DNA from 3 places in the Paenibacillus sp. CECT 9249 genome. Region 1 is predicted to be linked to each of the others. Evidence: predicted binding sites of a transcription regulator. Region 1 holds the regulator's gene; each other region holds the start of a gene.
What was found. The regulator Rex, encoded in region 1, represses fermentation and respiration genes when NADH is low (regulators of the CRP and FNR family bind a similar motif). The targets are predictions, from matches to a motif close to TTGTGAAATATTTCACAA.

Region 1 (3,281 bases):
AACATCTATATTGAATCAAACGAAGTGCTGCGCGCCGCGGATAAATTGATTAACGAATTGAAGGACAATCAAGAGGAATTCAGCATCCAAAGCATCGTGACGGATCTTGCGGGACTGTTCAAGGACATGGCGAGACATCGCGACGAATTGCGTCTTTTCATGAAATTGAACGATCCCGCAACGGTTTATTGGCTCGAGGCGAACGCTAACTTCCGCAGCAAGTCGCTGCAAATGTTCGCCGTTCCGGCCGATGTCAGCCGGCAACTGAAGGAATATTTCTTCGACGCCAAGAAGAGCATTATTATGACTTCCGCCACGCTTACGGTGGATAAATCGTTTCAGTACTTTTGCGAGCAATTGGGACTCGTCGAGGCGCAAGAACAAGAGAAGCTCCGCAGCGTTCAGCTTCCGTCTCCGTTCCAATACCGCAAACAGGCGCTCGTCGTCATTCCCCGCGATTTTCCGACGTTGAAAGGATCGTTCGCAGACGCCGATTTCATCGCAAAACTGGTGGAATCGCTTGCGGAAACGGCGGTAGCGACGCAAGGACGGATGCTTGTCTTGTTTACATCGTACCGCATGATGAAGCAAGTATACGAACCTTTGAAAGAAATACTGAACGCCAGCAATATTCAAGTTCTGGGACAGGGCATCGATAGCGGCAACCGCAGCAAGCTGACGCGCCGTTTCCAGGATCAATCGGCATCCGTATTGCTCGGAACGAGCAGTTTCTGGGAAGGCGTCGATTTGCCGGGGGATGCGTTAACTTGTCTCGCCATCGTGCGCTTGCCGTTTCAGCCGCCGAATCATCCGCTGATGGAAGCGAAATCGGATCTTTTGCAAAAACAGAAAAAAAATCCGTTCATGAAGCTTTCCGTGCCGCAAGCGGTCATCCGTTTCAAGCAAGGATTCGGACGTCTCGTTCGAACCGCGCAGGACCGGGGCATCGTCATTATATACGATACGCGCGTCATTGAATCTTACTATGGCAAATATTTTTTATATTCCTTGCCTGGACCGAAAATGGAGCATATGCCGCTCCACCAAATCGTTCCGAGAATACAAGAATGGCTGTCGCAAAACGAAGAAATGGAGGTTGCCGATGAAAGCGGAGAAAATATCTGAAGCGGTCGTGCGCCGTCTTCCGATTTATTTGCGTTATCTAAACGAATTGCAACAGCGGGAAGTGTTGACCGTATCGTCGCAAGATTTAGGATTGAAATTGGATTTGAACCCCGCGCAAATCCGTAAAGATTTGGCCTATTTCGGTGAATTCGGACGCAAAGGCATCGGCTACGATGTCGCTTATTTAATTCAAAAAATCAGACAAATATTGAAACTGAATCAACCTATTAATGTAGCGCTCGTCGGTGCCGGGAACTTGGGTCATGCGTTGAGCAATTATAATGCCTATTTAAAAGACAACATGAAAATCGTTGCCGTCTTCGACGCGTACGAACCGAAGATCGGTTCGAAATTGAACGCTTTGACCATTCAACCGATGAGCGAGCTGAAGGAGACGGTCCAACGGTTGAACGTACGAATCGGCATTATTACGGTTCCGGCCGCGGAGGCGCAGCATGTCGCCGATCAATTTATCGATGCGGGGGTAAAGGCGATCTTGAATTTTGCTCCGGTCATTTTGAAAGTGCCGCCTCATATTCGAATCCATACGGCCGATTTCACGACCGATCTATTAAGCCTGGCCTATTATTTGCAAAACGAAAAGGAGTCGGAAGAACATGACGAAGCAATGGATGATTAAAAACGGGTACTTCGCCACACTGGACGCGGATCGGCCGGTTGTATACGGATATATGGTCATCGAAGACGACTTGATCCGTTACGTCGGCGGCGATCTTCCGGACGACTTGCCGGATGAGATCGAAACGGTGGACGGCAAAGGCTTGTTCTTCATGCCGGGCTTAATCAACACGCACGGACATGCCGCCATGTCTTTGCTGCGCGGATACGGGGACGATCTTGCGCTGCAAGTGTGGCTGCAGGACAAAATGTGGCCGATGGAAGCCAAATTTACGTCGCAAGACGTATACTGGGGCACCGCCCTATCCGTGCTCGAAATGCTCAAGGGCGGCACGACGACGTTCCTCGATATGTACGATCATATGGACGAAGTGGCGAAAGTAACGGTACAATCCGGCATTCGCGCCTGCTTGATGCGCGGCGCCATCGGGTTATGTCCGGAAGAGGTCCAAAAAGCCAAATTGGCGGAAGCCATTCAGTTCGCGCAGGATTGGCATGGCAAGGCGGAAGGGCGTATTACGGCGATGATGTCTCCGCACGCTCCTTATACTTGCCCGCCCGCTTTTATCGAACAATTCGTGCAGGCGGCCCACGATCTCGATTTGCCGCTGCATACGCATATGTCGGAAACGCGCGCCGAAGTCAAGCAGAATGTGAAAGATTACGGTTTGCGGCCGGTCGCTCATTTGGAGAGACTTGGCTTTTTCTCGCGTCCTTCGCTAGTGGCCCATGCGGTTCATTTAACGGACGACGAAATCGAGGTGCTTTCGCGCCATCAAGTAAGCGTGTCGCATAATCCCGGCAGCAATCTGAAGCTGGCGAGCGGCGTAGCGCGCGTTCCCGAACTGCTCAAAGCGGGCGTTACCGTATCGCTCGGCACCGACGGCGCCGCCAGCAACAACAATCTCGACATGTTCGAAGAAATACGATTGGCGGCTCTCATCCATAAAGGCGTCTCCGGCGATCCGACCGCGGTTCCCGCCGCCGAAGCGCTCCGCATGGGGACGGTATATGGCGCGCGTTCGATCGCTTTGAACAACGTCGGCTTGCTGCAAGCCGGCATGAAGGCCGATTTCATCGCGATCGATATCGATCAAGCGCATTTTGTGCCGCACACCGATCTCATTTCTCATGCCGTCTATTCCGCGTCGGCGAAAGACGTGGCTCATGTCTGGGTGGACGGCAAGCCAATTGTGCGGGACGGCGAATGCCTGACGTTGGATGAAGAAAAAGTGCGCCGCGAAGCGCAGGCTTGCTTCGAAGGCTTGCTGCAGCGGTAGAAAGGATATTTGCCGGCATGAATAAAAGGAAATGGATTATCATCGTCTTGTGCGCCGCGGTCCTGCTCTTGATCGGCCTGCATCAATATTACGTTTATATTCAAACCCCGGTTTGGAACGAGGAGAACGAAGCGAGCCGCATCGCGTTGCGGGAAAGCGACTTGGCCGAAGTCACCGCGGTTCAAAAATCGGTGTGGGAAGACGTATATTGGGTCGTATCCGGACAAAATGAACAAA
Region 2 (3,281 bases), on a different contig from region 1:
CGATAAAGAAGCGATTTATTTCATATGCAACGGCCTCGTCAAAACTTACAAAACCGATGCGAACGGGCATGAGAATATCGTATCGTTTCTGAAAGAAGGGGATATGTTCCCCCATACGGCCTTTTTCGATCCGCATCCCTATCCCGCGACCGCCGAAACGCTCGTCGACAGTACGTTGATTGCGATCCCTTTGGGGGCGTTCGAACAAACGATCCTCTCCATCCCCGCTCTTGCCGTCAACATTTTCAAGTTAATGGGAGAGAAGATTCGCGAACTGCAGGAAACCATTCAGCACATCACCGGCAAAGACGTGCACAATCGTTTCATTTCCTTCCTGTTGAAACTGGCGGATCGCTACGGCGAGGAAAAGGACGGCATGATTACGATTCCAATGCCGATGACGAACTTGGAACTGGCCAATGCGATCGGAACGACGCGCGAAACGATCAATCGATTGTTAAACCAATTGCGGAAAGAGCGCGTGATTCGCATGAAGACTCACGAGCTGATCATCGTCGATTATGAAGCGCTGTCGCAGATGAACCAGTCGCCTTAAGCAAAAAACGGGATGTCCGGGCCCCATGATGTCGGCCTCAAACATCCCCTTGCCCCTTGCGCGATTTTATGCTTCCGCTTCAATCCTGGGAAACAAAATGTTGTTCTCGAGATGGATGTGCTGATACATATCCGATTCGAGTTCTTCCAGCTTGTGAAATGTTAGCGTATAGGTTCTGCATGCTTGCTCCGGCAAGCGGTATTGCTCTGTAACGGCCCTCATTTCCTTCAGCAATTCTCCGGCATATTCATGTTCCGACTCCAGCTTATCGATTGCATCGACCGCTTCCCTAAGCGTTTGTTGCGAGCCCGTTGCTTCGTATTCTCGAATCTTCGGAAAAATCGTCGTTTCCTCGGAAATCAGATGCTGCTCCAACTCCATTTTCAGCTCATGGAACAGCTTATGGAGTGCGGTCAATTCGGGATGGCCCGCCCCGTGAACGCGCAATATTTTCGTCACAAACTCGCTGAGCAGCGGCAGTTCTTTGTTCAAGTAGGCATGATGCGTATGGATGACATGATCGATCAACTCGCCGTAAGGAACATGGCGCCAATCCCGGTTCGGGTCCGGCTGCTGCCGGGCTAACCGATACGCTTCGTTCAGTTGACCGAGGAACTCTTCTTCATGAAGGTCCCGCTGCCGCAGCGCGGCGGACAACTGACGGTCGCCCCCGCAACAGAAATCGATTCGATATTGTTTGAACAAGTTGCTAGCGCCTGGAAATTCGGCGACAATGTCGCCGATCTTATCGGTTCCGTCGAACACTCGGTTCATTTCCACCAACCTCCTATATATGGCTTATAACCTTGTAAGTCGATTATAAGGAGGATGGACCGGCAACCTTGTGAGCCGCATCACATTTGTACAAAAACTTATTTCACAACTCGCAGGTACCCCGAAATTTATGTAAAAAGAGATTGAAATAAACAATAGTTGTATAATAGAATTAATGTCAACAATTGGAGAGGAGAAACGGTTTTGAAAACCACTCATATTTACAAGCGTACGAAGCAGGGGGCTGCCATTCGCGCGGATGTTTACAATCGAGGCAAAGGCTCGCCCGTGCTTCTCTATTTTCACGGCGGCGGCTTCATCTTCGGGGATCGGAATTGGCTGCCCCGGGAGCAAATCGACTATTTCACGCAGGAAGGATTCAGTATCATCAGTTTCGATTACCGCTTGGCGCCGGAAACGAAACTTGAGCAGATCGTCGAAGACTTGAAGGACGCGTTGAACTGGGCAAGGCATACTGCAATTCCGGACTATCAGTTCCATCCGGACAAAGTAGCCGTCATCGGGAGCTCGGCCGGAGCTTACTTAAGCCTGCTGGCAGGAACGATGGCCGTCAAGCCGTTGGCCGTTATCTCCCTTTACGGTTATGGCGATATCGCGGGGGATTGGATTGCTTCCCCAAGCGAACATTACCGCCGGAAACCGATCGTCGCCCAAGCGGATGCGTACCGGGCGATTGGCGAAACGGAGATATCCGAAGGTCCTTGGGCGCGTTTCCAATTTTATTTATTTTGCAGACAGCACGGTGTTTGGTTATCCGAAGTGACCGGATTCGATGCCATACAAAAACCGGAGTTGCTGATGCAATACTGTCCGCTCTCCACTCTCAATTCGCAATTCCCCCCAACATTGCTGCTTCACGGAGACCGGGACACCGACGTTCCCCTTGAGCAATCGATCGCCTTCCATGAGAAACTTAAGGAATTGGGCGTGCCTAGCAAGCTTATCGTGATCAAGGACGGCGAGCATGTATTCGATCAGGATTTCGCGAATCCCCAGGTAAAGAGAGCATTCGAGGAGATCGTTCTTTTTCTCCGGGAACGGATGGACTGACAGCGAATTCGAAGTTATCATTCGCGACATCGCCTCAACCATAGAAAAGAACCTATCATCCACACGCGGATGATAGGTTCTTTAGACGTTAAAGGTATCTCCGGGATAGAAATACAATTTGACAGGCTTATCTTCTATATACTCTCCTGCTTCAATGCATCAATGATGTTTTCCTTTTTTACTTTCGCGCTGGAATATAACATGGCGAAACTAACGATGACCAAGACGGCGGCAATGGCAGAAAGTACGCTCATCCACGGAAAGGCGAATCCGTAGGTAAATTTGTTCGTTAATGTCTTGTAGATCGCATACATCACGACAAAGCTGATTGGCAGCCCGAACAGCAACGACTTGATCCCATAAAAAATGCTTTCGTAGTTCATCATTTTCGCGAAGCCGCGCGGCGTCATTCCAACGGATTTCAGCATCGCAAATTCCCGTTTTCGAAGGGCGATGCCCGTCGATATCGTATTAAAAATATTTGCAATGGAAATCGCCGAAATTAAGACGATAAAGCCGTACGAAAAGACGGACATCAATAGTATCTTTTGTTCTTCCTGTCTTCTGGATTGATGCAAATTGTAAAGGTACAGATTCGGCTCTTTCATTTCTTCGATTTCCTGTTGCGTTTTCATCGGATCCGTACTTTTCAGATAGAGATATGTCCCAATGTCGGCCATCCCCTTGGAATCTGCCAGTCGATTCATAACTCGTTCCGAAACGACGATATTCAATCCGCCGACTCCGATCGGATTCTTTCCCATAGGAAATTGATCCGTCAAGGCTGCAACGGTCAGTTGGACTCCCTCCGTCTCATCTACCGTCTCCGCCTCGAAAGCCGTTACATCGATACTTTGGCCTGCCTTCGCGTGAATGGCTT
Region 3 (3,281 bases), on a different contig from region 1:
ATGCGGCGCAACCCGCGGGGACGATCGGCGGGGAAGACGAGCTTGCTGCGGTGGAGCGGGTAGCTGCCTTCGTGCGCAGGGCGCTGGAAGAGACCGCCGGCTCGAAGGTGAAGATTGCGCTGGAGAACATTCCTCCTTACCCGAGGTCGCTGGGCGCGGACGTCGAGTTTCTGCTCCGCGTACTGGAACGGGTCAATTCGCCTCGTGCAGGCATCGTATTCGACGCCGGACATGCGCATCTCGTCGGCGAGGGATACTGCTTGGATGCGCTGCCACGGGTATTGCCGCATGCCGTCGCTTTGCATTTGAGCGATAATCGCGGGGAATACGACGACCATTATGCGATTGGCCTAGGATCCGTTCCGATCGGGCCGTTGACGGAGATGGCGGTGGAGTACGGTTATGCCGGCGCATGGATCTTGGAGATGCATAGCGTTGCGGATGCCGATGCGTCGGCGCGGGTGTTGGATCGGATGCGGACCGCTTCGATTGCGGCGATTGCCGACCGGCAGGGCGGGGAACGGTAGCATAAATGCCGACCGGCAGCGCGAGGAACGGTGGCATAGATAGCCGATCGACAGCGTAGGGAACGTAGCATAGATGGCCGATTGGCAGCGTGTGGAATGGTAGCGTAGATTGCCGACCGGCAGGGTAGGGAGCGGTGGCATAGATAGCCGATCGACAACGTAGGGAAAAGTGGCATAAACTGCCGATCGGCTCCCGCATGGTGAATCCGGGCAAGAGAATAGCGGCTGCGGGAATCTTCGTTTCGCGTTTGCAGTAACTGCAAAAATCCAGTTAATGGCGGCGAAATGACAATATTTTGATCGAATAACTGCAAATATCCAGTTAAAAAGCCTGATATTCTATAGAAAGGGCGGTTTATGCACGGAGTAACTGGATTTTCCAGGCTGTCGATAAACCCCGTTTTCCGCAAAGAGGGAGGCGCAAAAACCCAGCAATGACGCGATTTCCCATTCATAGTTTTTGTCCAAAAGCACTTTTTCAACAGCCTGATTTTCGCAGTTGCAACGGTAAAATGGGGCCAGTTAAGCGGTTATAACTGTATATTTGCAGTTGCTCGCGATGAATACGCTGTTACTGAGAGCAGTTTCAACAGCACTCAACAAAGACCAGGCCGGAATATCATCCGGCACCGGTCTTTTTTAATGTCCGGGTTCGGAGAGCGCTCGTACATGATTAATAGCGAACAAATGTACCTTATTAGTACTCGGAAATTCGCAAATGATGGAAGGAAACCGCTCTTTTTACGCAGATAGGGAACGAAATTGCTTTATTAGCGAATGTACATTTGTTCATAAGGTATATGCGTTCCTTATTTTCTTTTTTGACGCGAAATCTGGCATAAATAGGACCGTTTGATGTCTTGCTAAGGTTCTTTTGTTCCCAATCGGCTTGGACGCGACGAGGGTGATGCATTTACTGGACACGATGTGGGGGTGCATCGATGCGGATGGTGCATTTAATTGATGCGCCGCGGATGGCTCATTTCCGACGGAGAAGGCTTCGCCCGGGTCCGGAGGGGCGAACATATGACATCGAGTGAACCGCCATGGACGCCGCGCCGTCAGGCGTTTTCCTTGCACCGCCGGTCAAGTGTATTTATCACGCGGTAAAAGGGAATTTGTAACAAATTAGAAACAAATCGTCTGAGCGTTGTGATAAAAATCACATTTTCGTCAAAAAGCAAACTTTATAGTTATGTCAAGAGCAAACCTCACAAAACGTTAAGGAGGGACGAAGATGGCAAATCCGATCGTTACCGACGAGAAAACGGGCAAACCCGAGACGAAGCAAACGGGGACGGAGACCGAACATTCGTTGAAAGGAACGTTTGCGTCCGTCATGATCTTGGGCGCATTCATCATCGTCGCATGGGTGCTTGTATTCGTTCTGTTTATGGCCCGCAATTAACCGCGCAAAGGGGAACAATCGATTAACCAACGATTTTGGGAAAAGAGGGGAAAGCGATGCATATTCATCGACTGGAGAAAATTTGGCTTGGCTTCGGTGTTGCGATGCTTGCCGTGTTTCTGGTAGTGATCGGCATATCCGGCTTTGCCATGGGCATGAATCCGCCTTCGGGCCACGCCCATACGATCGATCCGCAGCAGGTGGACGTTACGCCGCCGTTTGACAAACCGGGGATTCGGCAAGTCGGAGACAAGGAATACGAAGCCGTCATTACTTCTTTCGCATTCGGATTCGATCCGAACGAAATGGAAATTCCCGCAGGATCGACGGTTCACTTTATCATCACGAGCAAAGACGTCGTGCACGGTTATCAGATCGTCGGGACGAACGTCAATATGATGGCCGTACCGGGGGAAGTGAACCACTTGTCCTATACGTTCGACAAGCCGGGCGAATACTTGATTCTCTGCAACGAGTATTGCGGCATCGCCCATGAAATGATGAAGGCGAAGATCGTCGTATCTTAACCGTAACGAAAGGATGAACAATGTGGGAGGGTTTTCGATGAAAGAGAAGCGATTCGATCCGAGAGACGGGAGCTTGGTGCTGGCGCATATCCTATTCGCTTTCGGGGCGCTGCTGGCGGGAGGCATCGCCGGCATGCTGCAAGGTCTGGTGCGCGGAGCGGGCTTGACGCTGCCGGCCGGAATCGGGTATTACCAGTTGCTTACGGCGCACGGCGTATTGATGGCGCTCGTCTTTACAACATTTTTTATTATCGGATTTCTCTATTCCGGAATATCGGCCACGCTGGGCGGGTCGCTCGTTCCGCTGGCCCGCAGGCTCGGCTGGAGCGGGTTCGTACTGATGTCCCTTGGAACCGTCGTAGGCGTGATTTGCATTCTGCTGAATAAAGCCTCGGTGTTATATACATTCTACGCGCCGATGAAGGCGTCGCCTTATTTCTATATCGCGCTCGCCTTGGTCGTCGTCGGAAGCTGGCTGTCGGGCTTCGGCATATTCGTCAATTACCGGTTTTGGCGCAAACGCAACAAAGGGAAAATTTCACCGCTATTCGCATTTATGACGGTCGCTACGATGCTGCTGTGGCAAATTGCGACGCTCGGCGTAGCCGTTGAAGTCGTCGTGCAGCTTATTCCATGGTCGTTCGGATGGGTTGAAACGGTCAACGTGCTGCTGAGCCGGACGCTGTTCTGGTATTTTGGCCATCCGCTCGTTTATTTCTGGCTCATGCCGGCCTATATTTGCTGGTACGTCGTCATCCCGAAAGTGATCGGGGCGAAAATCTACAGCGACGCGTTAGCCCGATTGTCTTTCGTACTGTT

Region 2: the regulator Rex is predicted to act here: its motif matches at 1,399-1,416, upstream of ric (iron-sulfur cluster repair di-iron protein).
Region 3: the regulator Rex is predicted to act here: its motif matches at 1,678-1,695, upstream of LQ229_RS19060 (cytochrome c oxidase subunit 2A).

The regions. Positions count from the first base shown of each region.
Region 1 covers NZ_CAKKLI010000004.1:245,025-248,305, forward strand. Annotated here, with positions in the region: gene dinG (ATP-dependent DNA helicase DinG) at 1-1,125, shown strand, start outside; gene LQ229_RS06265 (redox-sensing transcriptional repressor Rex) at 1,103-1,765, shown strand; gene LQ229_RS06270 (amidohydrolase) at 1,743-3,044, shown strand; gene LQ229_RS06275 (DUF5590 domain-containing protein) at 3,062-3,281, shown strand, end outside.
Region 2 covers NZ_CAKKLI010000013.1:12,416-15,696, reverse strand. Annotated here, with positions in the region: gene LQ229_RS11915 (Crp/Fnr family transcriptional regulator) at 1-556, shown strand, start outside; gene ric (iron-sulfur cluster repair di-iron protein) at 623-1,330, opposite strand; gene LQ229_RS11905 (alpha/beta hydrolase) at 1,535-2,401, shown strand; gene LQ229_RS11900 (FtsX-like permease family protein) at 2,536-3,281, opposite strand, start outside.
Region 3 covers NZ_CAKKLI010000032.1:5,523-8,803, forward strand. Annotated here, with positions in the region: gene LQ229_RS19055 (sugar phosphate isomerase/epimerase family protein) at 1-527, shown strand, start outside; gene LQ229_RS19060 (cytochrome c oxidase subunit 2A) at 1,765-1,935, shown strand; gene LQ229_RS19065 (cytochrome c oxidase subunit II) at 1,992-2,462, shown strand; gene LQ229_RS19070 (b(o/a)3-type cytochrome-c oxidase subunit 1) at 2,476-3,281, shown strand, end outside.